One region of the Vescimonas fastidiosa genome, then DNA from elsewhere that is predicted to be linked to it. Evidence: predicted binding sites of a transcription regulator. Region 1 holds the regulator's gene; the other holds the start of a gene.

The links. Region 1 encodes HrcA, which represses chaperone genes, less so after heat shock. Its sites were predicted from a motif close to TGTTAGCACTCNNNNNNNNNGAGTGCTAACA; they were not measured.
Region 2: a site for HrcA is predicted at 4,414-4,444, ahead of KI236_RS00490 (Hsp20/alpha crystallin family protein). Genes of this name have one in related genera too.

Annotation. Positions count from the first base shown of each region.
Region 1 covers NZ_AP023416.1:68,470-84,052, reverse strand. Annotated here, with positions in the region: gene KI236_RS07550 (MATE family efflux transporter) at 1-387, opposite strand, end outside; gene KI236_RS07545 (TrkH family potassium uptake protein) at 659-1,948, shown strand; gene KI236_RS07540 (potassium channel family protein) at 1,961-2,608, shown strand; gene hrcA (heat-inducible transcriptional repressor HrcA) at 2,869-3,921, shown strand; gene grpE (nucleotide exchange factor GrpE) at 3,918-4,490, shown strand; gene dnaK (molecular chaperone DnaK) at 4,565-6,409, shown strand; gene dnaJ (molecular chaperone DnaJ) at 6,475-7,602, shown strand; gene KI236_RS07515 (histidinol-phosphatase HisJ family protein) at 7,610-8,422, shown strand; gene rpiB (ribose 5-phosphate isomerase B) at 8,442-8,879, shown strand; gene KI236_RS07505 (putative glycoside hydrolase) at 8,902-9,915, shown strand; gene KI236_RS07500 (radical SAM/SPASM domain-containing protein) at 10,346-11,191, shown strand; gene mutY (A/G-specific adenine glycosylase) at 11,195-12,247, shown strand; gene KI236_RS07490 (thymidine kinase) at 12,253-12,840, shown strand; gene KI236_RS07485 (4Fe-4S cluster-binding domain-containing protein) at 12,837-13,706, shown strand; gene KI236_RS07480 (hypothetical protein) at 13,904-14,374, shown strand; gene hemW (radical SAM family heme chaperone HemW) at 15,045-15,583, opposite strand, start outside.
Region 2 covers NZ_AP023415.1:90,735-106,317, reverse strand. Annotated here, with positions in the region: gene KI236_RS00515 (TasA family protein) at 1-1,155, opposite strand, end outside; gene KI236_RS00510 (signal peptidase I) at 1,371-2,084, opposite strand; gene KI236_RS00505 (TasA family protein) at 2,112-2,657, opposite strand; gene KI236_RS00500 (LPXTG cell wall anchor domain-containing protein) at 2,650-3,429, opposite strand; gene KI236_RS00495 (FeoB-associated Cys-rich membrane protein) at 4,189-4,362, shown strand; gene KI236_RS00490 (Hsp20/alpha crystallin family protein) at 4,562-5,002, shown strand; gene KI236_RS00485 (Crp/Fnr family transcriptional regulator) at 5,440-5,925, opposite strand; gene KI236_RS00480 (hypothetical protein) at 6,043-6,255, opposite strand; gene spoIVB (SpoIVB peptidase) at 6,268-7,287, opposite strand; gene proB (glutamate 5-kinase) at 7,572-8,354, shown strand; gene KI236_RS00465 (glutamate-5-semialdehyde dehydrogenase) at 8,359-9,615, shown strand; gene KI236_RS00460 (hypothetical protein) at 9,776-10,108, shown strand; gene ftsZ (cell division protein FtsZ) at 10,739-11,866, opposite strand; gene KI236_RS00450 (cell division protein FtsQ/DivIB) at 12,051-12,734, opposite strand; gene murA (UDP-N-acetylglucosamine 1-carboxyvinyltransferase) at 12,812-14,077, opposite strand; gene murG (undecaprenyldiphospho-muramoylpentapeptide beta-N-acetylglucosaminyltransferase) at 14,135-15,253, opposite strand; gene ftsW (putative lipid II flippase FtsW) at 15,266-15,583, opposite strand, start outside.

The DNA of each region.
Region 1 (15,583 bases):
TATTCCGGGCAGCGGCCCGGACAGTGCCGCCGCCAGCATTGCCATGACCACGCTGAACCCCAGGCACAGCACCAGCGCCTGCTTGAGGATATTGCGGGCCTCGGCCAAGCGGCCGCCGCCTACCCGCTGGGCCGTCAGCACATTGAAGCCCATAGCCGCCGCATAAGACAGCTCTCCGAAGAGCCAGGTGGTGGAGGCCACCAGCCCCACCGCCGCCGCCTGGGCCGCACCCAGACGGCCCACCATAGCTGCATCGATATACTGCATGATGATGGTGGCGAGCTTTGCCATAATGGCCGGCCAACTGAGCTGCAGCGTCAGGGACAGCTGCTGACGGGTAGTCAGCGGCGCGCCGGCGCGCAGCTGAGCCAGGGGATCCGTTTTCAAGGTCGCACCTCCAGAAGTGTGTTACCTTGATTCTATCATAGAAAAACACTTCTATCAACTCCGTCCGGAGGCTTTTTCAAAGGTATAGGCAGCGGGGTGAAAAGAATTTTTTCGGCACGCTGCCTATGTTTAACAAAATCTATACAGCCAAAATAGAAAAACCGTGCTATACTACTGTACGCGAAATTGGGAGTAAGGTCCATTTTAGGAGGTGAGCTGTGTGACAGAGACAGGTTTCCGGCGGAAACGCCGCTTAACATCCTTTCAGATCATGATTTTAGGCTTTGCGGGGGTTATCCTGCTGGGCGCCCTGGTGCTGATGCTGCCGCTCTCGGCGGCTAAGCGGGCTTGGACGCCGTTTTCCCAGGCGCTTTTTACCTCCACCTCCGCCGTCTGCGTGACGGGACTGGTGGTGCAGGACACCGGCACCTACTGGTCCTCGTTCGGCCAGGGGGTTATTCTGCTACTGATCCAGGTGGGCGGACTGGGCGTCATTACGGCGGCTGTAACATTTCTGATGCTCTCGGGGAAAAATATCTCGCTGCAGGAGCGCAGCGCCATGCAGGATGCCATCTCTGCTCCGGCGGTGGGCGGCATCGTGCGCCTGACGAGATTTATTCTCAGGGGGACATTCCTGGTAGAGCTGGTGGGCGCCCTGGCGCTGCTGCCGGCCTTTTGCCGGGACTACGGCCTGCGGGGGGTATGGATGGCGGTCTTTCACTCTATTTCCGCCTTCTGCAACGCGGGATTCGATATTCTCGGCCGTGCCGGGACGCTGTACCCCTCCCTGACGGCGTATGCCGCCGATCCACTGGTGAATATCGTCATTATGCTGCTGATCGTCGTGGGCGGCATCGGCTTTCTGACATGGGATGATGTTTGCACCCACGGCCTGCACCTGCGGCGCTACCGTATGCAGAGCAAGGTCATTTTGAGCGTATCGGCAGTTTTGATTGTGCTTCCGGCGCTGCTGTTTTTCCTGACGGACTTTTCGAACCTTCCCACAGGGCAGCGCATTTTGGCGTCGCTCTTTCAGGCGGTCACGCCCCGAACGGCCGGCTACAATACAGTGGATCTGACGGAAATGAGCAATATCTCCCGGGCGGTTACGATCCTGCTGATGCTCACCGGCGGCGCCCCCGGCTCCACCGCAGGCGGTATGAAGGTGACAACGCTGGCTGTGCTGGCCGCCAACGCGGTGGCCGCCTTTTTCAGGCGGGAGGACCCGCAGCTTTTTAGGCGCCGGCTGGAGCCCTCCGCTGTGCGGAACGCTGCCGCCATTCTGCTGCTGTATTTGGCGCTGACCGTTGCCGGCGCGGCGATCATCGGCGCTGTGGAGGGGCTGCCGCTGGGGGCCTGCCTCTATGAAACGGCCTCCGCTGCGGGAACGGTGGGCCTGACACTGGGCCTGACACCACAGTTGGGTACGCTGTCCCAGGGAATACTCATTCTGCTGATGTTCTTCGGGCGTGTAGGGGGACTGACCCTGATCTACGCCGCATTTTCCGGGCATGATCTCACTTATGCCCGGTATCCCCAGGAAAAAATCACCGTAGGCTGAAAGGAGTACACGATGAAAAGCGTATTATTGATTGGACTTGGCCGCTTCGGGCGGCATTTGGCTATGGAGCTGAGCAGGCTGGGACACCAGGTAATGGCGGTGGACAGGGACGAGGAGCGGGTCAACGAGTGTATGCCCTTTGTCACCAACGCGCAGATCGGCGACAGCACCCGGGTGGATTTTCTGCGCTCGCTGGGTGTTGGCAACTATGATGTTTGCTATGTTACCATCAGCGGGAGCTTTCAGAACTCTCTGGAAACAACATCGCTGCTCAAGGAGCTGGGCGCAAAATATGTGGTGTCCCGGGCCGAGCGGGATGTGCAGGCGAAATTCCTGCTGCGTAACGGCGCGGACGCAGTGGCCTACCCGGAAAAGCAGCTGGCAAAATGGGCGGCCATTCGCTATACCGCCAACCACATCTTCGACTACATAGAGCTGGATGAAAACCACGCCATCATCGAGGTCGCCGTGCCGGAAAGCTGGCAGGGCCACAGCATTGGCCAGCTGGATATCCGCAGGAAATACGGCGTCAATATCCTCGGCGTGAAGCGAAACGGTAAAACCGAGGTAAATGTCTCGCCGGAAACCGTGCTGGACGGGAGCGTGACCTTGCTGGTGCTGGGAGAAAACCAGCGGCTGAAAAAACACTTCCGTCTGTAAGCGCCCTACGGACGGTAAAGAAATTCTGCGATAGCGGCAGGAACGGATGTACCCGCCCTTCGGTGCCATGCGCCGAAGGGCGGGCTTATTCTGCCCTTGATCCGGAGGCTGCGGCCTTCCCGGCCCGCTGCGCCGACCCCGCGGCAAAAACGCTCCGTGTTCACAATAGTTTAACATTGACACCTCTTGACATCTGCGGAAACAGGTGGTAAACTGCGTTTAGCACTCGGGAGAATAGAGTGCTAAAAACGGAGAAAGCTATGGAAATGACAGATCGAAAAAAGCAAATACTGAAGATCGTCACCGAGGGCTACATCCAGTCTGCCGAGCCTATCGGCTCCAAGACCGTTGTGGAGCGGATGCCCGGCAAGATCAGCTCCGCCACCGTGCGCAACGAGCTGGCGGACCTGGAGGAAATGGGCTATTTGGAGCAGCCCCACACCTCCGCCGGGCGTATCCCGTCGGCCAAGGGCTACCGGCTGTATGTCAACGAGCTCATGGAGCACAAGACCGTCACAAGCGAGGAGGCCGAGAAGATCACCTCCGCTCTGGGCGGCCGGATGCAGCAGATCGATCAGGTGGTGGCTCGGGCGGGGCAGATGGCTTCCACCCTGGTGGGCTACCCGGCCTATGCCGTGGCCGATCATAAGCAGGCCGTTACGGTCCGGCGCTTCGAACTTATTGCCGTCAGCAGCGATAGCTTTATTGCCGTGGTGATGCTGTCCGACAGCCGGGTCAAAAGCCAGCTCATGCACCTGCAATTATTGGTGGAGGAGGAGCATCTGCGCCAAATCAGCCACCTGCTCAACACCCACTTTATCGGCATCTCCGCCCCGGAGATGAACGGACACCTGATGAATCTCAGCGACCAGGTGGAGGGCCAGTGGTTTCTGCTGCTCAACCAAGTGGTGGACTACGCCGGAGAGCTGCTCACCCAGGCCCAGACCCAGCAGGTGTTTACCGGCGGCGCCAGCCAGATTTTGAAGTTCCCGGAGTATCGGGACGCCGACAAGGCCCACGAGCTTATGAGTTTTATTTCCGACAGCAAGGAGGACCTGCCTGTTCCCGTGGGCGGGGCTCCTATGCAGATTCTCATCGGCCCGGAGAATGTAAACGACGCCCTGAAGGACAGCAGTGTGGTCATTGCCAGCTATGATATAGGCGAGAATATGCGGGGCCTTGTGGGGGTGGTAGGCCCCACCCGCATGGACTATGCCACTGTGGCGGCCCGGCTCAGCTACTTTGCCGAGAGCCTCAGCCGTATGTTTGAAAAGCCCCGGGAGCTACCCCCGGGAGAGGAGAATAAAAAATGAGTGAAAAAAAGAAAAAGGATATGGAGCAGCCGGAGCAGACCGCCCCGGAGACCGCGCAGGAGACCCCGACAGAGGAAACGCCGGAGGTGCCGGAGGTGGAGGAGACCTTCACCGTCAGCCGGGAGCAGATGGAGCAGTTCGAGAGCCTGGCAAAGCTCCTCAGCGACGGCAACGATAAATATCTTCGCCTGGCCGCCGAGTACGACAACTACCGTAAGCGCACCGCCAAGGAGAAGGAGAGCATCTATTCCGATGCCAAGCTGGACACCGTGAAGCCCTTCCTGGATGTGGCGGATAACCTGGACCGGGCCGTAAGCCAGTTCGAGGAGGGCGATCCTCATCGCCAGGGCGTGGAGATGATCTGCAAGCAGTTCGCCGCCGTACTGGAGAAGCTGGGCGTTACCGAGATCGAGGCCCTGGGCCAGCCCTTTGACCCGGAAAAGCACAACGCCGTCATGCACATCGACGATGAAAACCTCGCCGAGAACACGGTGGCGGAGGTATTCCGCAAGGGCTATCAGATGGGTGACAGAGTGGTCCGCTTCGCCATGGTAAAGGTGGCCAATTAAAATAGGTATGTTCCGGGCGCAGTCCCGTTATAAAAGTAATCAAAAATCGTTTATAGATTTAGGAGGCAATTATTATGTCTAAAGTTATCGGTATTGATTTGGGTACAACCAATTCCTGCGTAGCCGTTATGGAAGGCGGCGAAGCAGTTGTCATCGCCAACGCCGAGGGCAACCGCACCACCCCCTCTGTGGTGGCATTTTCCAAGACCGGCGAGCGTATGGTGGGTCAGGTGGCAAAGCGCCAGGCCATCACCAACCCCGACCGCACCATCTCCTCCATCAAGCGTGAGATGGGCTCCGACCACAAGGTAAACATCGACGGCAAGGCCTACACCCCCCAGGAGATCAGCGCCATGATCCTGCAGAAGCTGAAGGGTGACGCCGAGGCCTATCTGGGCCAGCCCGTCACCGAGGCGGTTATCACCGTCCCCGCCTACTTCACCGATGCCCAGCGTCAGGCCACCAAGGATGCCGGCAAGATCGCTGGCCTGGAGGTCAAGCGTATCATCAACGAGCCCACCGCCGCGGCCCTGGCCTACGGTGTGGATAAGGAGCAGGCCCAGAAGATCATGGTCTACGACCTGGGCGGCGGCACCTTCGATGTGTCCATTCTGGAAATTGACGACGGCGTTATCGAGGTCCTGGCCACCGCCGGTAATAACCGCTTGGGCGGCGATGACTTCGACCAGTGCATCATGAAGTACCTGGTGAGTGAATTCAAGCGCACCGACGGCATCGACCTTTCCGGCGATAAGGTGGCTATGCAGCGTCTGAAGGAGGCCGCCGAGAAGGCCAAGATCGAGCTGTCCGGCGTCACCAGCAGCAATATTAACCTGCCCTATATCACCGCCGACGCCACCGGCCCCAAGCACCTGGATGTCACCCTGACCCGGGCTAAGTTCAATGAGCTTACCGGCCATCTGGTGGACGCCACCATGGGCCCTGTGCGTCAGGCTATGAGCGATGCGGGCCTGAAGCCCTCTGATCTGGCTAAGGTCCTGATGGTGGGCGGCTCCAGCCGTATCCCCGCCGTGGTGGAGGCCGTGAAGAACTTCACCGGTAGCGAGCCCTTCAAGGGCATCAACCCCGACGAGTGCGTGGCCATGGGCGCCGCTCTCCAGGCCGGCGTTCTCACCGGCGATGTCAAGGGTCTGCTGCTGCTGGATGTCACCCCCCTGTCCCTGGGTATTGAGACCATGGGCGGCGTTTGCACCCGTCTGATCGAGCGCAACACCACCATCCCCGTGAAGAAGAGCCAGATCTTCTCCACTGCTGCCGATAACCAGACCTCCGTGGAGGTCAATGTTCTCCAGGGTGAGCGTGAGATGGCCGCCGCCAACAAGAGCCTGGGCCGCTTCCACCTGGACGGCATCGCCCCGGCCCGCCGCGGCGTGCCGCAGATCGAGGTCACCTTCGATATCGATGCCAACGGCATCGTCAATGTCTCCGCCAAGGACCTGGGCACCGGCAAGGAGCAGCACATCACCATCACCTCTTCCTCCAACATGAGCAAGGAGGATATTGAGAAGGCCGTCAAGGAGGCTGAGCAGTATGCCGCCGAGGATGCCAAGATCAAGGAGAAGGTGGAGATCCGCAACCAGGCCGATCAGATGGTCTACCAGGCCGAAAAGACCCTGAGTGAGGTGGGCGACAAGGTGCCCGAGAGCGAGAAGGCCCCCATCCAGGCCGGCATCGACAAGCTGAAGGAGAAGCTCAAGGGTGAGGATAGCGACGCCATCAAGGCCGCTACCGAGGAGCTGACCCAGCAGTTCTATAAGATGAGCGAGAAGCTGTATCAGCAGCAGGCACCTCAGGGTGACGGCGCTGCCCAGCAGCCCGGCGCCGATGCCGGTGCCCAGGGCGGCCAGTACTACGACGCCGACTACAAGGTGGTTGACGAGGACGATCAGAACAAGTAACCAAAAAACCGCAAATTAGGGGCAGGATCACCTGTCCCTGTTTGTGGCGTTAGGAGCAATATTGTATGGCTGAAAAAAGAGATTATTACGAGGTGCTGGGCATCCAAAAAGGCGCTTCGGAAGACGAAATTAAAAAAGCATATAAGAAGCTGGCCCGGAAGTACCACCCGGACATGAACCCCGGCGATAAGGAGGCCGAGGAGAAGTTCAAGGAGGTCAATGAGGCCAACGAGGTCCTGTCCGACCCGGAGAAAAAGGCCCGCTACGATCAGTTCGGCTTTGCCGGGGTAGACCCCAACTACGGCGCGGGAGCCGGGGGCGGTGCCTATGGCGGCGGCTTTGACTTCGGCGACCTGGGCGATATATTCGGCAGCTTTTTCGGCGGCGGCTTCGGCGGCCAGCGCCGCAACCCCAATGCCCCCCAGCGGGGTGAGAGCATCCGGGCCAGTGTCTCCATCAGCTTCACGGAGGCGGCCTTCGGCTGCGAAAAGTCCGTCACCATCGAGCGCAGCGAGCAGTGCCCCACCTGTAAGGGCAGCGGCTGCGCCCCGGGCACTACGCCGGAGATTTGCCCCGACTGCCACGGCTCCGGCACCGTTCAGACCCGCCGCCAGACCCCTATGGGCGTGTTCGCCTCCAACGGTCCCTGCCGCAAGTGCGGCGGCACAGGCCGTCTCATTCACCAGCCCTGTTCCGACTGCCGCGGCAGCGGCGCCGTGCGTAAGCGCAGGACCATCAAGGTCAATATCCCCGCCGGCATCGACCACGGCCAGACCATTTCTCTGCGGGGGCAGGGGGGCGCCGGTAAAAATGGCGGTCCCGCAGGCGACCTGCTCATCACCGTTATGGTCCAGCCCCACGAGATTTTCCGCCGTGACGGCGTGGATGTGTTCTGCGAGGCCCCCATCACCTTCACCCAGGCGGTGCTGGGCGCAGAGCTGGAGATCCCCACCATCGACGGCAAGGTGAAGTATTCCATCCCCGAGGGCACCCAGACCGGCACCGTGTTCCGTCTCAAGGGTAAGGGTGTTCCCGTGCTCAATGGCCGTGGCCGGGGTGACCAGTATGTTACCGTGGTCATTGAGACGCCCCGCAGCCTGAATAAGGAGCAGAAGGAAGCCCTGCGCAGGTTCAGCGAGACCCTGGGTGAAAACAATTACGAAAAGCGCAAGAGCTTTTTCAAGAAGAAGTGAGGCCTCTATGTACGCAGCGGATTACCATGTACACAGCACCTGCTCTCCCGACGGCAAGATGACCATGTCCCAGGCGGCGGAGGCCGCCCTCCGGGCCGGACTGGATGAAATTTGCATCACCGACCATGTGGACACCATCTATTGGGGGTCTAATGAGCCCCGGGACAGCTTTGACTGGGACGCTTCCATGACCCAATATTTGGAAGCGGTGGATAAATTTGGCGATAAACTGTCCATTAAGCTGGGCGCGGAGCTGGGGGAGGCCAATCTGGCCTTCGACAGAGCGAAAATTTTGCTGAATTCTGCAAAAAAGCTGGACTTTTCCATCGGTTCGGTGCATACTTGTAGTGAAAAGTTCCATTGTTTGGACCTTTACTTCCTGGAGGCGGGAAAGAGTCCCGACTATTATGCCGCCGTCATCGAGGATTACTTAGACAGCGTTCTGGCCATTGCCAGGTGGGGCCGCTTCAGCGTCCTGGGTCACCTGACCCTGCCGCTGCGGTATCTCAAGGAGCATCTGAACATGGACCTGACCTTCGACCCCTGGCGCGACCGGGTACAGGAGATTTTCTCCACCGTCATTCCCAAGGGTGTGGGCATCGAGTGTAATACCAACCGCGGAAACCGGCCCCTGCCGGACGCAGACCTGCTGCGTCTGTACCGGGAGATGGGGGGCGAAATTATCACCCTGGGCTCCGACGCCCACGAGACCAAGGATGTGGGCTGCGTCATAAGGGAGCGCCAGCAGCTCCTCCGGGACTGCGGATTCCGGTATTTCACCACCTTTACCGGCGGAAAGCCCGAATTCAAAAAACTATAAGAACACAGGAGACATCACCATGAAAATTGCCATCGGCTGCGACCACGGCGGCTATCTGCTCAAGCAGGACATCCTCATTTGGCTGGAGGAGCACGACATCGACTTTGAGGATGTGGGCTGCTATAATACCGACAGCGTAGACTATCCCATTTACGGTGAAAAGGTGGCCCGTCTGGTCTCTTCCGGCGAATGCGACAAGGGCATCGTCATCTGCACCACCGGCATCGGCATTTCCATCGCCGCCAATAAGGTGAAAGGTATTCGCTGCGCCCTCTGCTCCGACAGCCTCAGCGCCGAGATGACCCGCCGCCATAACGATGCCAATATCATCGCCATGGGTGCGGGTATCGTGGGCCCCAACCTGGCCCGGCGTATGGTGGAGGTCTTCCTGAATACCGAGTTTGAGGGAGGCCGCCACGCCCGGCGCGTGGCCCTGCTGGACAGCATCCAGCCCTGATAACGCAAAAAGGAGGTGCCTCATGGCCACCAAGGGATATAATAGCTATCACGGACGGACTCCGCTTTGGAAAAAAATACTCATCCCCATTTTGGTGCTTCTGCTGCTGGCAGGCGGCGCCTTCCTGTACTGCCAGAATCACCTTGTCTACGATGAAAATGGCAAGGTCCACCTGGATCTTCCCTTTTTGAATAAGAAGGACGATCAAACCAAGACCCCCGACGACAGCCCCAACCCCGACGATGTAGACTTCACCCGGGATGAGCCCCAGGGCCCCACCATTGAGGTCATTCATGCCACCGCTCAGCCGGATAGCGCCCTGGAGCAGGATGTCACCGCCCTCATAAGCGGCAGCGATAAGACTGTCGTCCTCACCTTAAAGCTCCCGGACGGCACCTTTACCTATCAGCCCTCCTTCCAGGCATCGGGCACCGTGGGCTCCGCCGTCAGCACGGAGAATTTGAAGAAGCTCACCGCCTCGGATAAGCATGTGGTGGCCCGCATCAGCGCCTTCGGCGACACCGGTTACGCCCAGAACCATGTGGATGAGGCGGGTCTGCTGCGCACCTGGGACGAGTGGCTCTGGTACGACTACAGCAGCCAGTGCTGGCTGGACCCCACCAAGGCCCCAGCCCAGGCTTATCTCAAGCAGGTCTGCAAGGACCTGGCGGATCTGGGTGTGGATGAGATCGTTTTGGATAATTTCGGCTGGCCCGCCGTGGGCAATATGGACGCCATGCTGGTGCCGGACGGCACGGATAAGCCGGCGGTGCTCACCAGTCTCATCGCCGCCCTCCGGGAAACCCTTCCCAAGACCACGGCCCTGTCCGTGTCTATCGAGAAAAACGCCCCGGAAAACAGCGGCCTGACCCCGGCGGTCCTGGCTCTCTTTGACCGCATCTATGCGGACTCCGAGACCGTGGACCTGGCCGCCCTGACCGCCACCCTCCCCGCCGATTTCAATGCCGAGACCCGGCTGGTCCAGCTGACCCAAACGCCTCCCGTCACCGGCAGCTATATCCTCATAACGGACTGAAAAAGCAAAAAATATAATGTGTAAAAGGAGCGGTATTCTAAAAGAATGCCGCTCCTTTTTATATCCCCCACACTCCCAATAAAACTTCCGTAGGGGCCGATGCCTACATCGGCCCGCCGTACCAGCCACCGAGCTGTCCGTAGGGGCGGGGTTCTCTTGCCCACCGTCGTGCCAACCGATTCCCGGCCACTGTTGTGGCCGCCAATCGGGGCACTTCCTCGAAACCGCCTCGCTTCTTCTGCCACCGGCAGCGCTTCGGCGATTTCCCCGCCCGCCGGGAGGGGCAGAGCCCCTCCCCTACGCACCGCCAAGGAAGCACGACCCTGTCCGCCCAATGTACCGCACTCCCTGCAACCTCCCATTGCACCCCGCCCCAAAATATGATAAAATAAATTCCATACATCAATACTCGGGGGAGGGACCGCCGCCCATGCGTAACCGCATCTACATCGAGATCACCAACCGCTGCAACCTCTCCTGTGATTTCTGCCACGGCACCCGTCGCCCTCCGCGCACCATGACCCCGGCGGAGTTTGAGACCCTGGCCCTAAAGCTCCGGGGCGAAACCGACTATCTCTATCTCCATGTTTTGGGCGAGCCGCTGCTGCATCCGCAGCTGCCGGAGCTGCTTGCCATCGCTCATCGCCTGGGCTTTCGCACCTGCCTGGTCACCAACGGCACCCTGCTGCCCCGGCAAAAGGATGCCCTTCTCTCTGCCCCGGGTCTTCACAAGCTCAGCGTCTCCCTCCACAGCTTCGAGGGCAGCGCACAAAGCGGCGATATGACCGCTTACCTCCGCGGTGTGTGGGACGCTGTCCTGCCCCTATCTCAAAAGGGTACCCTCTGCGCCCTGCGCCTGTGGAACGAAGGCGCCGCCCAGCGCTGCAACGCCGAGATCCTGCGCTTTCTATCCGGGCAAATCGGCCAAAATGCGGAAGCCCTGCCCCAAGACGCCCGTGGAAACCGCACCCTGTCCCCAAATCTTTTCCTGGAGCGGGCGGAGCGCTTTGCCTGGCCGGACCTGAGCGCCCCGGAGACCGGGGCCAACTTCTGCCACGGCCTCACGCGGCAGCTTGCGGTGCTGTGCGACGGCACCGTCACCCCCTGCTGCCTGGATAGCGAGGGCACCATCGCCCTGGGAAATCTCTTCACCCAAGCCCTGCCGGAGATCCTCCGAAGCTCTCGAGCCGCCGCCATGGCCGCAGGCTTTGCCGCTCGCCGGCCCTCCGAGGATCTGTGCCGCCGCTGCGGCTATGCCCGCCGTTTTCTGAAATAAGCTATGGAACAAAATATTGAAAAATTGCAAGCCATCGTCAGCCCCCTTCTGACCTGGTACGACGAAAACCGACGCGTCCTTCCCTGGCGGGAGGAGGTGTCTGCCTACCGCACCTGGGTGTCGGAGATCATGCTCCAGCAGACCCGGGTGGCCGCCGTGCTGCCCTACTTTCAGCGCTTCATGGCCCGCTACCCCACGGTGCAGGATTTGGCCCGGGGCGATGAGGAGGAGCTGCTGAAGCTCTGGGAGGGCCTGGGCTATTACAGCCGCGCCCGCAATCTGCAAAAGGCCGCACGGATAGTGGCAGAGGACTACGCCGGTGCATTTCCGGCAGACTATAAAGAGCTCATCGCCCTCCCGGGCATCGGGGACTATACCGCCGGAGCCATTCTCTCCATCGCCTTCGGACTCCCCGTTCCGGCGGTGGACGGCAATGTTCTGCGCATTGCCAGCCGCATAACCGGCTGGGACCGGGATGTGCAGTCCACCAAAAAAGAGATCACCCGCTGGATGACCGAGGTGGTTCCTTCGGATCGCCCCGGCGCCTTCAATCAGGCCCTTATGGACCTGGGCTCAGCCCTGTGCCTGCCTGCCGCCCCCCGCTGCCCCGACTGTCCTCTCCGGGGCCTCTGTACCGCCGAAAGGGAGGGAAGTCAGGCCCGTATCCCGGTCCGCGCCCCTAAAAAGGACAAGCGTCCGGAGGAAAAAACCGTGTTTCTTCTGCGCCGCCCGGACGGCGCCGTGGCCCTGGGGCAGCGCCCTAAGACCGGCCTCCTGGCGGGGCTTTGGGAGTACCCCAATGTTCCGGGCCTGCTCACGGAAGCCCAGGCTGCCCGGCAGCTGGCCGCCTGGGGGCTTACGCCCCTGCATTGGGAGGAGTCCTGGCAGGCCGTCCACATATTCACCCATGTCCGCTGGCAGATGCAGGGCTATGCCGTCCTGGTTTCCGGCGAGGGGGACCTGTCGTGGTATTCGGAGGAGCAGCGCCGACAAAAGGCCATCCCCTCCGCCTTTGAAAAAGCCAATCGCATCCTGCAAAAATGGGAAGGAGAATAAAGTAAATGGCACAGCTTTACTTCAAATTCGGAGCCATGGGCTCCAGCAAATCCGCCAACGCCCTCATGGCCCGGTTTAATTATGAGGAGCGCGGTCAGGACACCCTCTTGGTGAAGCCCCAGCTGGACACACGGGACGGGGACCACATGGTCCGCTCCCGCATCGGCCTGGAGCATCCCTGCATCTACTTCCACGAGATGCAGCAGATGGCCGACTCCGACCTGCAGAAATTCGCCTGCATCATTGTGGACGAGGCTCAGTTCCTCACCAAGGAGGAGGTCTACTACCTGGTCCACCTGGTGGACGACTGCAATATCCCCGTTATCTGCTACGGGCTGAAGGCCGACTTTAAGGGGGAGCTTTTCCCCGGCAGCTACCAGCTCCTGGTCCTGGCGGATAAGCTGGAGGAGGTAAAAACCATCTGCTGGTGCGGCAAAAAAGCCGCCTTCAACGCCCGGTTTGACGAGCACGGCCGTGTGGTCAAGGAGGGAGCCCAGGTGGTGCTGGGAGCCAATGATAAGTATATCGGCCTTTGCCGCCGCCACTGGATGGCCGGGGATCTGGGTCCGGACTTCAAGCCCTTAAAGGGATGATCTGTACGCTTTGTCCCCGCCGCTGCGGGGCCGAAAGAACGGAAAGGGAGGGCCGCGGCTTCTGCCGGATGCCCGCCACGCCGGTGGTGGCCCGGGCGGCCCTGCACCCCTGGGAGGAGCCGGTGCTCTGCGGCCCCCGGGGCGCGGGAACCGTGTTCTTCTCCGGCTGCAACCTGGGCTGCTCCTACTGCCAAAACGCCCCCATTTCCCGGGATAACTTCGGCAGACCCGTGTCCGCTTCCCGGCTGCGGGAGATTTTTGAGGAGCTTATCGCCCGGGGCGCCGCCACCATCGACCTGGTGACGCCCACTCACTTTGTGCCGTTTATTTTGCCGGCGCTGGACCCGCCTCTGCCGGTGCCGGTGGTATATAACTGCGGCGGCTACGAGAGTGTGGAGACCCTGAAGCTATTAGACGGGAAAGTGCAGGTATATCTGCCGGACCTGAAATACGCCGATGCAGACCTGGCGCGGGACCTCTCCTGTGCCCCGGACTATTTTCCCGTGGCTACCGCCGCCATCCGGGAGATGTTCCGCCAGACTGGCCCCTGTGTTATGGAAAAGGGCCTTCTCCGGCGGGGCGTCCTCATCCGCCATCTGGTGCTTCCCGGTCATCCGGAGAATACCCGTCTCTGTCTGGACTGGATCGCCCGCACCTTCCGCCCTGGGGAGGTGCTGGTGTCGTTGATGAGCCAGTATACGCCCCAGCCCGGGGCCCGGGGAAGCCTGGCCCGTCCTGTCACGGCGGCGGAGTACCGGGGGGCGGTCCGCTACATGGAAAACTGCGGCATCACGGACGGCTTCACCCAGGAGCGCACCTCCGCCCGGGAGGAATACACACCGCCCTTCGACCTCGCCGGGGTCTGACAGATTCGTATTGTTTGGTACATTTGGAATCATAAAAACAGGATTTTTTGCAAAAAATAAAGCTTTTTTCGCATAAAAACCACATCCGCAACAGAATGCCTATTGCAATCCCACCCGGAATGTGGTACGGTAAAAGTACAAGAAAAAAGGCCGTTTCCGGCGGCCCTATGGGACATATTAAATTAGGAGGTACTTGTATGAGCTATCCCAAGACCGGTCAGGAGGTCTATGTTAGCCTGAACCTGTCCAACACCATGCTCACCGGCATCGGCAAGGGCACCATCACCCGTGAGGAAGTCTCCGTAGACTATTTGAAAAAGCTGTTTGGGAAGTACGGCGTCATCGTCTCCGCCAAGCCCGAGCAGGCGCGCCTGCTGCAAATTGTGAACGAGACCTTCGACCTGGGGCTGGATGTACCCCAGGAGCTGAAGCTGTTCCAGCTCTCCGAGCAGCACCGCCGCCTGGTGGTCATCAATGTCCAGGGCCTGCGCCGCAAGGGCGGCTCCCTCCTGCCGGAGTATACGGAGGAGGAGTTCAACGAGGCCACCTTCACCTTTGTGAAATACTATGTCCAGTCCCGCCACTACGACGACCTGGTAGAGGAAAATAAGAAGCTGAAATACGATCTGGATCAGGAGCTGGAGTGGCGCCACCGCACCGACAACTGAAAAACATAAGGAACCCCACGCCCCGCCCAAGCGGGGCGTTTTTCATTTCCCTCCTCATGAAAAAACGCTGTCATTGCGAGGGCGCAAAGCATCCGTGACAATCCGCATCCCCCGTCCCCCGGCCCCCTTGCCTAAAGGGGGCTGTCAGCGAAGCTGACTGGGGGATTCCTCACCTCACCGCACCCCTTGTAACCCTCCGTAGGGGCGGGGTTCTACCCCGCCCGTTCTTCCACGCCCCTTGTAACCCTCCGTAGAGGCGGGCTCCCCTCGGCCCGCCGCCCGATAACCGCCGCACCATCACGGCGGCGTGGGGGCACCCCCGCCCTACGCATAACAGGGAAGCTGGTACGACCGGGGCGATGTGGGTATCGCCCCCTACGAAATCCTATCGGTAAACACTCCGTAGGGGCCGATGATCCTGTTGCGGTACCCAAAATTTCTGCGCTGCCTTGCGGCGGACGCTGGAAATTTTGACCGCAGCCACTCGCTCACTTCGCTTCCTCTGCCACCGGCAGCGCTCAGTTCGCTCCCCACATCGCCCCGCTCCCGGACTTGCACAAAGTTCCTTGTCATCCGTAGGGGCGGACGCCTCTGTCCGCCCGCTACCCAACGCACCCCCACAAAAAAAGGGAACGCCCACCCGGGCGTTCCCTTTTAGCTTATGTATTTTTTACACCACCCGGTAATCCCCTCGGGCTGCGGCCTCCAGCCGCCGGTTTTTCTCCCGGGCCAGCTCATCCTGAAGCAGGCCGATAATGCGGTTGCTCACCAAAAAGCCCTTGGCTGTCAGGTGCCAGCCGTTTCCGTCCTGCTCTGCCAGCCCCTCCCGGGCGCACTGCTGCAGCAGCGCCGCCAGCGGCGCAAATCTCTGCCGGAACCGATACTCAAATTCCCGGGGATCCACCCCCTGCACCGTGCGCAGCCGGAGCATCAGGTATTCCCGCTCCCGCTCGTCGGAATCCACCGTCTCCGACTCCTGCAGAACAAGCTCTCCCTTCAAATATCGCTCCAGGTCCCGCGCATAGCCGTAGCGCACATTTCCAAAGTCCGAGTGTGCCCCGGGGCCGAATCCGGCGTACTCCTGCATAAGCCAGTATTTCAGGTTGTGCCGGGAGGCAAAGCCGGGCTTGGCGAAGTTGGAAATCTCATACTGTTCATAGCCGCACTGCTTCAAAAACTCCACGGCATATAAGTACATATCCGCCTGCA
Region 2 (15,583 bases), on a different replicon from region 1:
CTGCACTACATGGTAGCCTGCTGCAACAACAACTTCGTTGTCTCCAAGGGTCGGGTGGGACGGGTCATACATATAGAAGCTGCCGCCCTTAACGGTGATCTTCGCATTGGAGCCGTCCAGGCAGTTCAGGGTGCGTTCGGGAAGAACAGCCTTGAAGGTACCGCCATTGATTTCGATTTGAGCATTGCCCAGAGCGTAAATCAGATCGCATACAGGGTCGTCGGCAGGTACACTGACCTGACGGAAATCACCGCCGTTGATGATGACCTTACTGTCTCCATCAGCAGAAACAGCCATGGCTCCGCCGGTAGTGCCGCTTGTATCCTTAGTGTATACGGCATACACATCGGCGTTGATTGTAAACTTAGCGGTCCTTTCGGCCTGCACTGCGCCAAAGCGTCCGCTCGCCTGCATATTCTGGGTGATTTCGTGCTTTCCGGAAGAAAAGCTGATTGCAGACAGAATGGCGGCAGCATCTTCATCGTATGTATTGCCAAACGAATCCGATTCAGACATTGCCTGTGTAGCGCTTACACTGATACCGAAGGAAACCTTTGCCGCCCAATACGGATCATTATTTTTCGGGTTAGCTTCGTTTCCGACTTCCGTAGGCATATAAAGCACCATTGCATAGACCTTTGTAGTGTTGGTAGCAAGGTCTGCACCGACAACACCGGTGTCTCCAATACTATTAAGCGTTTTGGCGCTGTCTTGAACAGCACTGATCGCCGCCGCACGGTCTGCATATGCAGCATCGGCTTCCGCTACGCCCAGCTTCACATAGTCGCTGAGACTATATTTGTTGCCCAAAACATTTTTGCCGGTGCTATTGTAAAGGTTATAAATGCCGAGCGTATACTTCAGTGCAAGCGTTCCTGCGTTCTTGACGCGAAGATATACGACCTCTGTACGACCGGGTTCCCACAGTGTGCTGTCCTCGAACACCTTAGTCGTATCGTTCACCTTTTTCCATTCGGTGAAATCTTTGCTGTACTCCAATTCCACATCCAGATTCCCCGCCTGGATCTTGTTGACACCGGTGGATGCGGTGTCGGTAAACCACGCGAAGGTGGCGCCTACGAGCATGGTCACACACATGAGCAGCGCCAGTACGCTAGTGAGCAATGCCCGCTTAGTGGATTTGCTGTTTGTCATCGTTTGCTTTCTCCTTTATAATTTTGTCGGCATTTCGGGAACCGAAGCTCCGAACAATGCCGCCAAAATCGGAGCTTTGTCATTTTGCATTTCCCCCAGAGCGATTAGTCGTTTTGACTAACAGGGGCGTCCATACCCCCCCCCCCATTGTGGGATTTGCCAGTTGTGCAGTTTGCATAAACGCAACCTCCTTATGTACTCGCGGCTCTCCGCGTTTACAACATGGTAGTGTCGGCGGTATTATCCTCCGTTTTTTCGTCTGTGCTCTTTTCCTGCGCCATCTGCGCCTTCATCTGCAGCAGCTCCTGCATCATCCGCTGGGTCTCGGCGCGGTCGGCGGCAATCTTATCCCGCTCCGCCTGCAGCTGGGCCTGCTGCTCCGCCTTGTACTTGCGGAACAGGCGAATACACCGCACGCCCTCCAGCAGAATCAGCACCAAAAACGGCACCAGAATGCACACAATATACCCGGGGGTGGACTTCAAGAACTGGAAGAAGGTGCCCGCCTTGGGAATGTGGCTGCTGTATTTGCCCAGCACATAGGGATAGGTGACCACGGTCTCGTCGTCCGTGTCCGTGGTGGTGCCGTAGGTGATAAAGCCCAGCTCGCCGCTGGCGTCGGTGGTGAGCCTGCGTATCTTATGGGTGACGGTTTCCCCGTAGTTTGCGGTGTTTTGGGAGGTGTAGGCGATGATGTCGCCCTCCTGCAGGGTGGCGGGGTCAACCTCCTTGACCAGCACCAAATCCCCGGCATTAAAGTCGGTTTTGCTCATGGAGTCGGACAGGACGATGAACGCCTTGTAGCCGAAGAGCTTCCGATCCGCCCGGTCAAAGGTGGACACGGATATGACGGTGAATACCATCATCCCCACGGCAAAAACCACCATCAGCCACACGAAAATGCTTCTGATAACCTTCCATGCCTTCATTTGCGCTGCTCCTTATGTATCGTTTTTTCACTGGAATAGTTTATTCGGATTGTTCTTGGTTTGGGTGGCCTCGGCGCACAGGGTAAAGAGGAGGTCCAGGTTCTCGCTCTCGTTGCCGCTATTTTCCGGGTAGTGGAAGGTCACGGTCAGATTCCGGCGCTGGCCCACCGGCAGAATATCCTCTGCGGCGGTGACATTCTCCCGGGTCAGCTGCCCGGCGGTGCCGGTGCAGAGGACCTTGTCCCCGTCCTTTACCGTCACGGTCAGCACATCGGCAAGACCCCCGGAGACATTGTCCAGGTACAGCCGGTAATACACATCCCAGGTGCTGTCGTTTTCCACGAAGAAGCTCTTTACAACGGTCATCCCCGGCTCAAAACGGAACTCATGCTCCCGGATCACGGGCTTGCCGTCGTTGAGATTGATTTTGACCTCCCCTGTGTGGAAGCGATTGTTCTCCACGGAAACGGAGGTGTATACCAGAGCAAAGGTGGTGATGCAGAGGCAAATCACAAGAATAATGATGGTGATAATGCCCCCGGTGAGCTTTTTAGCGGTTTTGGTCTCAGGCATCGGCTTCGTCCTCCTTCCGTCTGCGCAACACGAGGAGAAGGAGCAGACCGCCGGAGCAGACCCCGGCCACGGCCCACAGCATACTCCGGAAGGCGTCGCCCGTTTCCGGGTTGTCCAGGCTGCCGGTTTCCTCCACCCACCACTGGAAGTCGGCGATCAGGTCCTGACTCTGATATGCATTGCCCACGCTTGTGTCTAAGTACGCAGTGATCTCATAGTATAGCTCCTGGGTAACGGAGCTTTCAGAGGCCAGCTTGTGCGTCAAGCTCTGGGGCATAGCCGCTATTCCGCCGTCGTAGAGGGTCTCCCCTGTGGTGAGGAGCTTGACCCGCACCTGCAGCACCTGGGCTAATTTCTCGTAGCCCGGGCGGACGACGGCCTTATAATGCACGGTGACCTTGTCGTGATAGGACACCTGCACGCAAAAATACTTTGTCTCGCTGTCGCCGGGGAACATATTGCCCACCGTAAAGGGCGCGTTGTCCTCCGGGTGCTTATTATAGAGGGCAATGGTGGCCGCCTTTTGGGCCGCGGCGGCGCTCTGGGCGGGCGCCGGGGCGGAGGAGGTGCCGCTGCCGCTGCCGGGAGTCCGGGTGTCCTCCGTTCCGGTGTCCTCCTCGGGGGTAATCAGGTTGTCCGGCACGGTCACGGTGCCGGGATCGCTGTCGGTCAGCCTGGCGCGGATAAGGGTACCGGCCAGGACCAAAAGGCTGAGCCCCAGGAGTACAGCCAATATAATTATAATAATCTTGGTTTTCTTTTTCTGCTCCACTTCCGACTCACTCCTCCTTCAATTATTCTTTCTTCGCTGAAAGCAAAGGCTTTGGCAATCAGATTCTCTCCGTCCTTAAAGCGCTGAAGAGTTTTCAAATGATAATAGCGCAGGACACCCTTCTTGGGTTCCCTGCGCACACCTTCCCTTTCCGGTATCGTAGTAAGCCTACTTTATCGACAGTTCGGTACGCAACATCTCTGTATAATTTAAGTAAGTGCTGCTCACTCATGTACCCTTAAAAAATATACCATCGCTCTTTGAAGGAATCCAGTGAAATCACAGGTTTTTTGCGCTCAATTAAAAAGCTCGATTATCAAAGCGCCGAAATGACCCGCTCCCTATTCCTGCAACTGCTCTGCATGGATACACTATTTTTCCCATTGTCCTTTTTACGCTATGGATTATACAATAATTTGTTTCCTATTTCAAGTCTTTTTTAAGGAAGTCCTCGTTTTCTCATTTAGCTATATAAAAATAATCCGTCCGTTTTTGTGCAAAAGCACGGCAACTTGACCGTCTCCCCCACTTTTGCCCCATTTCCGTCTCCGTCTGCAAAAAAACTTGCAAAAACCTATTGACAATGTCGGTTAGATGTGCTAAACTCCGTAGCAGTTAGATGAATCTAACCGCAGGAAATGATCTTCCCTACTTTCATGACCTGCATGGCAGACCACTGCCGCTGCCTGCGCTCCGGCGTCCGGCCGGAGGCCCTTGTGGCGGCTGTCTGAATAAATCTAACGGAAAGGAGTTTTTCCCATGTTATCCTGGTTTTCTGCCAACCTATCAACCATTGTCATTTCCCTTCTCTTACTTGCTGTTATCTTTCTCATTGTTCGCCATTTGATTCGCCAGCGAAAGCAGGGAAAGCACTCCTGCGGTGGCAACTGCGGTGCCTGCGGCGCCTGCAAAAGCTGCCACAGCAAACCCTGAACTCGGAAAACTGCGAGGGTCGCCACCCCCGCGGTTTTTCGTTTCCCGCCGAATTAGCACTCGCCGCTCAAGAGTGCTAAAATTCATATTCTGTTCATAGAAATTACTGGATTTGTTCACACCTCCGCCGTAGAATCATAATTGTTCCGAGGGGAACAGAAAAAGTAATTCCAAACCGTTTATATAGGAGGTCATCATCATGTTGAATCGTAATCATGCACTGAGTGTTTTCGATCCCTTCCGCGAGATCGAGAAAGTCGAAAAGAGCTTCTTCGATGATCCCTGGGCCAATTTTGGCCGGACCTTCACCGACTCCTTCCGTACCGATGTCACCGACGAGGGCGACCACTTCAAGATTACCGCAGATCTGCCGGGCTTTGAGAAGGAGAATATCCACCTGGATCTGAGCGACGATGTCCTGACCATCTCGGCCCAGCGTCATTCCGAGCACGAGAACAAGGATAAGCGCGGCAAGTACCTGTGCTGCGAGCGCAGCTATGGCACCTACAGCCGCAGCTTCAATGTCGCCGGCATCGACACCGCCAACATCAAGGCCAAGTACGACAAAGGTGTCCTGGAGCTGATCCTGCCCAAGGTCACCCAGGAGGCCAAGCAGTCGAAGCGCCTGGAGATCGAATAAGCGCAGACCCACGCCAAGGCAATGGCCCCGGCGTAAAACCTCAATAGGGATGCCCTCACCGGCATCCCTTTTTTATTGCAAAAATTTGTATTGCAAAGAATTCGTAGGGGCGGACGCCTCTGTCCGCCCGCCCGGGTTTGTACCGCACCTCTTGCAAAGCCCTGTCATTGCGAGACCAGTTCGCAAACTGGTCGTGGCAATCCGCGTCCCACATACTCCACTCGTCCCCCATATAAAAAACGCCGAGGCAAACGCCTCGGTGCTTAGCGTGCCAAAAAAATATTTTTACCACGCTGCTCAGGTTTTTGAAACCTTAAAAAAGTTTCAAAAACCATTGATTTTAATGGTAAGGGACTCCCTTCTTGGGTTTCCCTCACACGCCCTTCCTTACCGTTATCGTAATTCCTACCACTCTATCGACAGGCCCCCGCTTTCTTTCACTTTTTCGCATCACTGCCGAAGAACATATCCGCCCAGAATTTATAGGTGTGGCTGTGCTCGGCGTACCACTCATGGTTATCCTCTTTTATCTTGTCCGTATCGGCGTATTTCTCCAGAGCTTGGCAGGCCTGCACATAGGCTCGCTGCAGGGCACGCATCCGGGCGGACATATGCTCCAAAAGACTCATGATCTTCGCCGGATTCTCCTGGAAGAAGATGCTGAAATTGTCATGGTTGATGATCTTCACCACCGTGGGCTCCAGGGCCACCGCCGTGGTGTTCCGGGGGCGGGTCTCCAGGAAGCTGATGACATTCAAAAAGTCCCCCGCTTCGATCTCCACCACCAGCTTCTCCTCCGGGGTGCCGTAATTGATGTACACGCCCACGCGGCCCAGCATCACATCGTAAATGGCCAGCTCAAAGCTCTTTTCCTTTAGAATGATCTGCCCTTTTTTGAACTTTTTTTCCTTGCCTTCGATCATCTTTTCCGTTCCCTTTCTCATTTTTTACCATTGTACCCTACCGGGGCGCGGATTGTCAATGGAGAAGTCCCCCGCACAGGCCGCAAAGGCCCGTGCGGGGGACATTTTTGTGCGCTTTTACCGAACGAGCCCCCGGCGGTATTCCGCATTCAGCTCCCACAGCTCCTTTTCACCGTCGATATACGGCTGGTAGAAGGCATCCACCCGACCGCCGCCCAGATTGTCGCAGCCATTGCAGCCCTCACAGCTGCTGCCGCAGGCGGCCAAGCCTTGCCGGACGATCTGTTCACGCTGGGCCCGGGTGGTGTCCCGGATCAAAATTGATTGCATAAGCCTCACTCCTTATCCGGCCCGCACCAGCATATTTTCGGCAAAAATGCCGTAGCCCTGGGTGGGGTCGTTGATCATCACATGGGTCACGGCGCCCACCAGCTTGCCGTTTTGCAGAATGGGACTGCCGCTCATACCCTGGACGATGCCGCCGGTGGCCTGGAGCAGCTCCGGGTCCGTGATGCGCAGCAGCAGGTTTCGGGTGGAGTCCGCATCCCGGAATACCTTCACGATCTCCACCTGATACTCTCGAATTTCCTCACCGGAAACGGTGGAGAGGATCACCGCACGGCCGGGCTTCACTTCCTCGGCACCGGCCACAGGCACCGCCTGGCTCCGAGCGGGGAAATCGGCGTCGGATACGGTGCCGAAGATGCCGCCGTCACTGTTCACCGTCACCGTGCCCACATCCCGCTGCACGGAAAAGTCGCCCTTCAGCTCACCGGGCTCGCCCTTTTCGCCCTTCTTCACCGCTTTCACGGTGGTCTCCATAATGGAGCCGGAGCCCAGGCTCATAAGCTGGGCCGTGTCCACATCGGTAATGCCGTGACCCAGGGCGCCGAAGCTGCCGCTCTCGGGGTCATAATAGGTCATGGTGCCGATGCCGGCCATGCTGTCGCGGATCCACGCCCCCAGGCGGACGCTGCCGTCGTCGCCGCACACGGGGGTGATGTTCACCGTTTCATACGCCTGACCCCGCTGAAGGGTCATCTGCGCCTCCTTATCGCCGTTTTCCCGAAGCAGCTTCTGCAAGTGCTCCGTGGAAACGATTTTTTCGCCGTTAAAGGTCAAAAGCAGGTCGCCCTCTCGGATGCCGCACTGCAGAGCCGGGCTCCTGCCGTCCTCCAGCTCCGACACATCCACCACCAGTACGCCGTCGGCAAAGAGCTTGATGCCCACTGCCTGCCCCAAGGGGATCACGGTTTTCTCCTGGGCGTAGGCGCCCCGGACGCAGACTGTAAGCGCCAGCAAAATCGCCGCGCACAAGGCCGCCGCGCGCCCCCAAAGGGATTTGCCTCTTGCTTCATACATGCAGCCACCCCTCGCTTTTTCATTTTTGTCGTCGACGACAACCTTTACTTTGCGCCGCCGGAGCGAAAAAATGACCGGCAATTATAGGAGAATGTGTCTCGATTTTCTGCGGCTCATTGATTTATATTATTATATTATAATGTAAAATAATCGTATAAATTTGGATATTTCTCAAAAAATCCCATATATCCTCCCTCTCCGCCCCCACCGGGTTCTTGCTTTTCGGAGAAAGACACAGTATAATAGTTCCCATACATTTACCCCACCGAAAAGAGGTTTACGCCATGAGGATCACCGTAAAAGTTGGCACATCCACCCTGACCCACGCCACGGGCCGGCTGAACATCCAGCGCATCGAGAAGCTGTGCAAGGTACTCAGCGACCTGAAAAACGCCGGTCACGAGATCATCCTTGTCTCCTCCGGGGCCATCGGCATGGGCGTGGGCAAGCTGAACCTGCCCGGTCGGCCGGCCGATATGCCCGGCAAGCAGGCCGCTGCCGCCGTGGGCCAGTGCGAGCTGATCTACACCTACGATAAGCTCTTCGGCGAATATAATCACACCGTGGCGCAGCTCCTGCTCACCGGCGAGGACATCAAAAACGGGCAGCGCAGCCACAATGTGCGCAACACCCTCACCCGCCTGCTGGAGCTGGGCGCCCTGCCGGTCATCAATGAAAACGATGCCGTGGCCACGGACGAGATCGGCGTGGAGAACACCATCGGTGAAAATGACACCCTTTCCGCCATCGTGGCCGCCGCCATCGGCGCAGACCTGCTGGTGCTGCTGTCGGATATTGACGGTCTCTACGACAGCGACCCCCACCAAAACCCCGATGCCCGCATCATTCCCACCGTGGAAAATGTGGACGATCACATTTACGCCCTGGCCGGTGGCACCGGCTCCGCCCTGGGCTCCGGCGGCATGGTCACCAAGCTCAACGCCGCCGTCATCGCCACCTCTGCCGGCTGTGAGATGGTCATTGCCAACGGCAGTAAGCCCGACCTGCTCTACGACATCGCCCAGGGCAAGCCCGTGGGCACAAGATTTTTGAAAAGAAAGGTGTAACGCCATGACGACTATGGAAATCATCCGCCGCACCCGGGCCGCCCGGAGCAGCCTGCACACCCTGACGGCGGAGGATAAGAACCGCCTGCTCCTGTCCATGGCTCAGAGCCTGCGGCAGCATACAGATGACATTCTCGCCATCAACGCCCGGGATGTAGAAGCCGCCCGGGGCAAAATTTCCGATGTGATGCTGGACCGTCTCCGGCTGGATGAAGGCCGCGTCGCCGCCATGGCCGACGGGCTTTGTGCCGTGTCCCGGCTTCCGGACCACACAGGCCGCATCCTCAGCGAGGTGAAGCGCCCTAACGGCATGACCATCTATAAAAAGCAGGTGCCTCTGGGCCTGGTGGCCATCATCTATGAGAGCCGTCCCAATGTCACCTCCGATGCCGCGGCCTTGGCCATTAAGAGCGGCAATGTCTGCGTCCTGCGCAGCGGTCGGGAGGCCATCGGCAGCGCCCGGGCCATCACCGCTGCTCTGAAGAAGGGCATCGCCGCCGCAGGCGGAAACCCCGATATTCTCAATATTTTGGAGGACACCAGCCACGACAGCGCCCGTCAGCTCATGCAGGCCAAGGGTCTGGTGGACCTGCTCATTCCCCGGGGCGGCGCGGGCCTTATCCGGGCCTGTGTGGAAAACGCCACCGTCCCCTGCATCGAGACCGGCACCGGCATCTGCCATGTCTATGTGGATGAATTTGCCGACCTGGAAAAAGCTGTAAAAATCATCATCAACGCCAAAACCAGCCGTCCCTCCGTCTGTAACGCCGAGGAGGTCTGCCTGGTCCATAGGGCCGTGGCGGAAAAATTCCTGCCCATGCTGAAAAAAGCCCTGGTGGATGACCGCCGGGCGGCGGGGCAGATCCCCGTGGAGCTGCGCCTGGACCCGGCGGCGGCCCGGATCATCCCCGGCACCCCCGCCTCCGAGCGGGATTTTGACACGGAGTTTTTGGATTATATCCTGGCCGTGGCTGTGGTAGGCAGCGTGGACGCCGCCATCGCCCACATTTTGCAGCATTCCACCGGCCACAGCGAGGCCATCGTCACAGAAAACGCTGAAAATGCCCGGCGCTTTGAGGAGGAAACGGACAGTGCCGCCGTTTATGTCAATGTCTCCACCCGCTTCACCGACGGCGGCGAATTCGGCCTGGGCTGCGAAATGGGCATCTCCACCCAAAAGCTCCACGCCCGGGGTCCCATGGGCCTGGACGAGCTGAGCACCTATAAATATATCATCCACGGCAACGGCCAAACCCGCTGACCGCCACCGTAAACTCTCCCAAACATCCGTAGGGGCGGGGTGCTACCCCGCCCCTCCTTACGCTGTTTTTCCTGCAAAGATTGACAAAAATGACCTCGCATGAGAAAATAATACCGTAAGCTGCCAATGAACGAGAACCGCACGGGGGAAGGAAGACACAATGGAGCCAAAATTGATTTATGAAGATGACATCCATCGCATCTATTGTTACAAGGTCGAAAGCCTCGATCGGGTCTCAAAAATGCAGGCTTTTCTCAAGGAATATTACCCGGACCATGTTTACACCAATATAACCATTATTTTTGAGAATGACGACGAGTACATTCCCGACCAAAAGTACGATACCTTTGAAGAGATCACAGCGCGGTACCATGCCACCCATTTGGAGGACCTGGTGGATCATATTTCCCTGAATACCACCATAAACGGAAAGCGATCCCTAATCACGATGTACCCCAACGGCGCTGTTACAGTCTGCGTCATGAAAAAGTGATACACCAACATTCCCCGCCGGCCAAGCCGACGGGGAATGTTGGTTTTCATCGCAGCCGATAAGCTTTTACCCCGCCGCACCAGGCGGACAGGGGCGTCCGCCCCTACATTTCCACCGTAGGGCGGGGTGCCCTCACCCCGCCACCCGGGCTTGCACCGCACCGCTTGTAACCCTCCGTAGGGGCGACCCTTGCGGTCGCCCGCGGGAGGGGAAATCGCCGAAGCGCCGCCGGTGGCGGAGGAAGCGAGGCGATTTCGAGGAAGTGCCCCGATTGGCGGCCACGACAGTGGCCGGGAATCGGTTGGCACAACGGTGGGCAAGAGAGCTCCTCCCCTACGCGCCCCATAAAATGCGTAGGGCGGGGTGCCCTCACCCCGCCGCCCGTCAATCATCGCATTTCCCGGCAGGGCACACGGGCCCTGCCCTACAAAAATGCGTGTAGGGCGGGACCCATGTGTCCCGCCGCCCACCAACCACCGAACTCCTTGCAAAAAGCCTGTCATTGCGAAGCCAGTGCGCACACTGGCTGTGGCAATCCGCAACTCCAAAGACTCCACACGCCAAAAACGACCGGCCCCAGGCCGGTCGTTTTCTAATATTCCATATATTACCACATATCCGCTGCCGCGCTTAATTCTGACCCCGCTCGAAGATCTTCAAAATATCGTCGAAATGGCTCTGCTCCTTTTTCAGCTCCGCCTCTTCCTCCGGGGTAATGCCCTCCGTCGGTTCCTGGGCGGGCTGCTTTGCCTCCGGGGCAGCCTTTCCGGCCACAGGCTTTGAAATCTGCGCCACCTCATCGGGCTCCGCAAAGCCCGTAGCAATAACGGTCACGCGGATCTCGTCGTCCAGATTCTCGTCGAAAGTGGCGCCAAAGATGGTCAGCGCATCGGGGCTCACCGCCTCCTGTACCAGGGTGGCAGCCTGCTCCACCTCCTCCAGGCCGATGTCCATGGAGCCGGTGACATTGATCAGCACGCCCTTGGCGCCCTGGATGCTGGTCTCCAGCAGGGGGCTGGAAATGGCCATGCGGGCGGCCTCCTCGGCCTTACCCTTCCCGGCGGCGCGGCCCACGCCCATGTGGGCCAGGCCTGCATCCTTCATCACAGCGGTGACATCCGCAAAGTCCAGGTTAATGAATCCGGTCTCCCGAATCAGGTCGGAAATGCTCACCACCGCCTGGCGCAGCACATCATCCGCAATTTCAAAGGCGTTGGAAAAAGTAATCTTCTGATCGGTGGCATACTTCAGCCGCTCGTTGGGGATGATGACCAGAGAATCCACCTTCCCCCGCAGCTCCTCAATGCCCTGCTCGGCCTGGGTCATGCGGCGGCGTCCCTCAAAGCCGAAGGGCTTGGTCACAACGCCCACGGTGAGAATGCCCTGTTCCCGGGCGCTCTCGGCCACCACCGGAGCCGCGCCGGTGCCGGTGCCGCCGCCCATACCGGCGGTAACAAACACCATATCGGTGTTTTCCAGTGCTTTAGAAAGCTGATTGCGGCTCTCCTCGGCGGCCTTGCGGCCCACCTCCGGGTCGGAGCCTGCGCCCTTGCCGCCGGTGAGCTTCTCACCGATCTGGATCTTATAGCTTGCCGCAGAAGAATTCAGCGCCTGCTTATCTGTATTCACGGCCACAAAATCAACGCCCTTGACGCCGCTGGTGACCATGCGGTTTACCACATTGTTTCCGCCGCCGCCAACACCGATGACCTTGATGCTGACCACATTTTCCACTCCTGTATCCATTGCAAATGCCATGTCGCTTCCTCCTGCTGCAGATTGTCTGAGATGGCAGTCTTGCCATCGATTAACAAGGTTCTGCCCTTGTATAATCGATGGTATCATCCGTTTATAGAATGGTTTCGCTGCTGCTATATCGTATTTTATTCTATCTCACTTTCCCTTTTCGGTCAAGTATTCCCCGGCATTTTCCCGAAAAAGTTTATCCCGGAACGAACCGGACCTCTTTTCGCGTCAGGTCGATGGTCCCCTTCTCGTTCTCCTCCAGCTTGGTGTCCACCACCGCCAGCAGGCAGTCCAGCTTGTAGCCGAAGTCGGCATCCCAGGAAAGAAGCACATCAAACCTCCCGTCAAACCGCAGAGTAATATAGCTGCCGTCCTCCAAATGGATCTCCTGGCACCGAGACAGGGCCTCCCGGCTGTTCAGGGCCGCCAAAAGCGTCAAAAGGGTCTCCTTGGCGCTCTGCTGCTCCGCATCCACCTGCAGGGCCTTCCCCGCCTCCGGCTCCAGGGCCGTCAGTCCGGTGACCCGGGTGGCCTCCGCCGCCGTATTCGTTTTTTCCACCAGCTTGCCGCTGCTGCTGAGCAGCCAGGTTTCGCCCCCCTGCTCCAAGGCGCACAGGGCGCCGTTTTCCTCCACCTGGATGCACAGGGTATCCGGGAGCTTTCGGCTGATGCGCACGCTGGAGATATAGGGCAGCTTCCGGGTGATCTCCTCCGCCGCCCCAAATTTATTGATAAGAAATAGGTTATCGCCCACATGGATGTTGCCGCTTTCGGCGATCTCGCTGTCCGTATAGCGGCTGTTGCCGGTAACCTCGATGGTATCCACCTTGAAAAACACAGCCAGGGCGGCAACAATGGCGCCGCAGATGACAAAAAACATCAGCAGCTTATATAAAAAGGAAAAGCTTCCCTTTCTTTTTCTGCGTCTGCGCCTGTTCCGTCCGGCCATGGGAATCCTCAACTTTCGTAAAAATCTTCTTTTCGTATGCAGGCGCCCAGGCCCGCTAAGTCCGCTACTATGTCGGCGTAGCCCCGCTCAATGTGGTGGATCTCCTCCACCCGTGTCACGCCTTCGGCCTGAAGACCCGCCGCCACCAGTGCCGCGCCGCCCCGCAGATCCGTAGCCTGCACCGCCGCGCCCCGAAGGGTTTTCACTCCGCTTACAATAGCCGCCGCCTCCCGGACCTGAATCTGCGCGCCCAGCTTTTTCATCTGCTCCACATGGCGGTAGCGGTTGGAGAACAGGTTCTCCACGAACACCGTGTCCCCTTGACTCCGGAGCAGTGCCGCCATCATAAGGGCCTGGTCGTCCGTGGGAAACCCCGGATACGGCGATGTCCGCACCGGCGAAACCGCCCGCAGCCGCCCCCGGCTCTTCAGCCGTATGCCTCCGCCGTCGCTGCAAATTTCGCATCCGCTCTCCCGCAGCACGCACAGCGGCGCCGCCAGCTCCCGGTAGTCGGCCCGGCGCAGGTAAATGCATCCGCCCGTCCCCGCCGCCGCGCACAGATAGGTGGCCGCCACAATGCGGTCCGGATGTACCCTGTGCGAGCAGCCGTGGAGCTTTTTCCGTCCCTCCACCACAACGGTGGCGGTGCCTGCGCCCTGGACGCAGGCGCCCATTTTCCGCAGAAACTCCTGCAGCTCCACGATTTCCGGCTCCCGGGCTGCGTTGGAGATAGTGGTCACCCCCTCCGCTCCGCAGGCCGCCAGAATGGCGTTTTCCGTAGCGCCCACGCTGGGAATCCGCAGAAAGATCTCCGCGCCCCGGAGCCTCTCGCCCCGGCAGAGTATGTTGCCGTCCTCCTCCCGCACCCGGGCCCCCAAAGCCTTCAGGGCCGCCAGGTGCAGGTCTATGGGCCGGGGCCCCAAGTCGCATCCCCCGGGATAAGTACATTTCGCCCGGCCGCACCGGGCCAGAATCGCGCCCAAAAACATCACCGACGAGCGCATTCGGCGCATCAGCTCCCGGGGTATCTCCCACCCGGTAAGAGCCCGGGTGTCCACCACCAGGTCTGCGCCCTCCCGGTGAACGCTTCCGCCCAGGTGTCCGATGATCTGTGCCGCCGTGTCCACATCGCTGAGCTTCGGGCATCCCTGCACCCGGCACACGCCGGCGCAAAGCACCGTAGCCGCCAGCATGGGCAGCACGCTGTTTTTGGCCCCCTGCACCGTCACCGCGCCGGAGAGTTTTCTGCCGCCCTCCACCAAAATGACGCTCATATTCCTCCCCCGTTTTCATAGAATGTACGCCATCCTATGCCCCCCGGGGTCTGTTGGTTACTTCACCAGCTCCATCACCGTATTATATATCCGCTCCGTAGCGTCCAAAATGCCCAGCTCCGCCATGCCCCGGCTCATAGAGGCCAGGCGCGTGGGACTTCCCAGAATATCCCTCGCCGTGCGGTAGAGCTTTTCGCCGCTGGACTCCTCCTCCCGGATGAGGCACGCGCCCCCGTGCTGGGCGAGAATCCGCGCGTTCTTCTCCTGGTGGTTATTGGCCACATACGGCGACGGCACGATGATGGTCGGCACCGCCAGAGCCGTAATCTCGCTGATGGTAGACGCCCCGGCCCGGCAGATCACCAGGTCTGCCGCCCGCATCACCACGGCCATATCGTAAATATACTTCCGCACATCCAGCTTGTGGCTGCCCGGGAGACCTGCCTTCTGCATCTCCTGCTGCATAGTCTCCCAGCCCCGGCCGCCTACGGCGTGGATGTGGTAAAAGGGATACCCGTCCTCTTTTTCCTTCTTAAAAAAGTCCAGCATCTGCCCGTTCATGGTGCTGGCCCCCAGGCTGCCCCAGAAGGACACCACCAAAGGCTCGTCCTTCCCCATGCCCAAAGCCGCCTTGGCTTCCTCATGGGTCAGGTCAAAGAAGTCTCCCCGCACCGGGGTACCGGTGACGGCAATGCGCTCCGGGTGCTTGTAGAGCGCCCGGCACTCCTCAAAGCCCACCATAATGCGCGAGGCGTGCTTTTCCAGCATTTTTGTGGTCAGCCCCGGGATCATGTTGGCCTCGTGTACCGCCGTGGGGATGCCCCGCAGGGCGGCGTATTTTACCATGGGATAGCTTGCGTAGCCTCCGGTGCCCACCACCAGGTCCGCGGGAAACTCCTTGAGAATGGCTCCCGTCTTGCGCCGCAGAGCCAGCATTTCCCAGGCGCTCTTGCAGTTGTGCCGGATGGCCTCCCAGCTCACCGACCTCTCCAGGCTGCCCACGGCAATGCCCCGATAGTCGTAGCCCGCCTGGGCCACCAGGTCCCGCTCAATGCCCTCCGGCGTTCCCACAAAGAGGACTTCCACCGTAGGGTCCTTTTTCCGCATATAGCCCGCCAGGGCCAGGGCCGGGTTCACATGGCCCGCCGTGCCGCCGCAGGTAAAGATAACTTTCATCGCTTCCTCCTCTTATCCGCCCCGGGGTGCCGGGATCTGCCTGGATACACTCAGTACAATGCCCATTTCAAATAGCTGCAATGCCAGGGCCGTGCCGCCGTAGCTGAAAAACGGCAGGGAAATGCCCGTGGCCGGGACCAGTCCCGATACCACCGCAATGTTCAAAAAGGTCTGCAGGCTGATCTGGGTCATAACGCCCACCACCAGCAGCGCCCCGAAGCGGTCCCGGGCCTGGAGGGCGATCCAAAAGCCCCGCAGGATCAGCAGCGCAAACACCAGCATCACCAGCGTCGCCCCGATAAGTCCCAGTTCCTCGCACACCACGGCGAA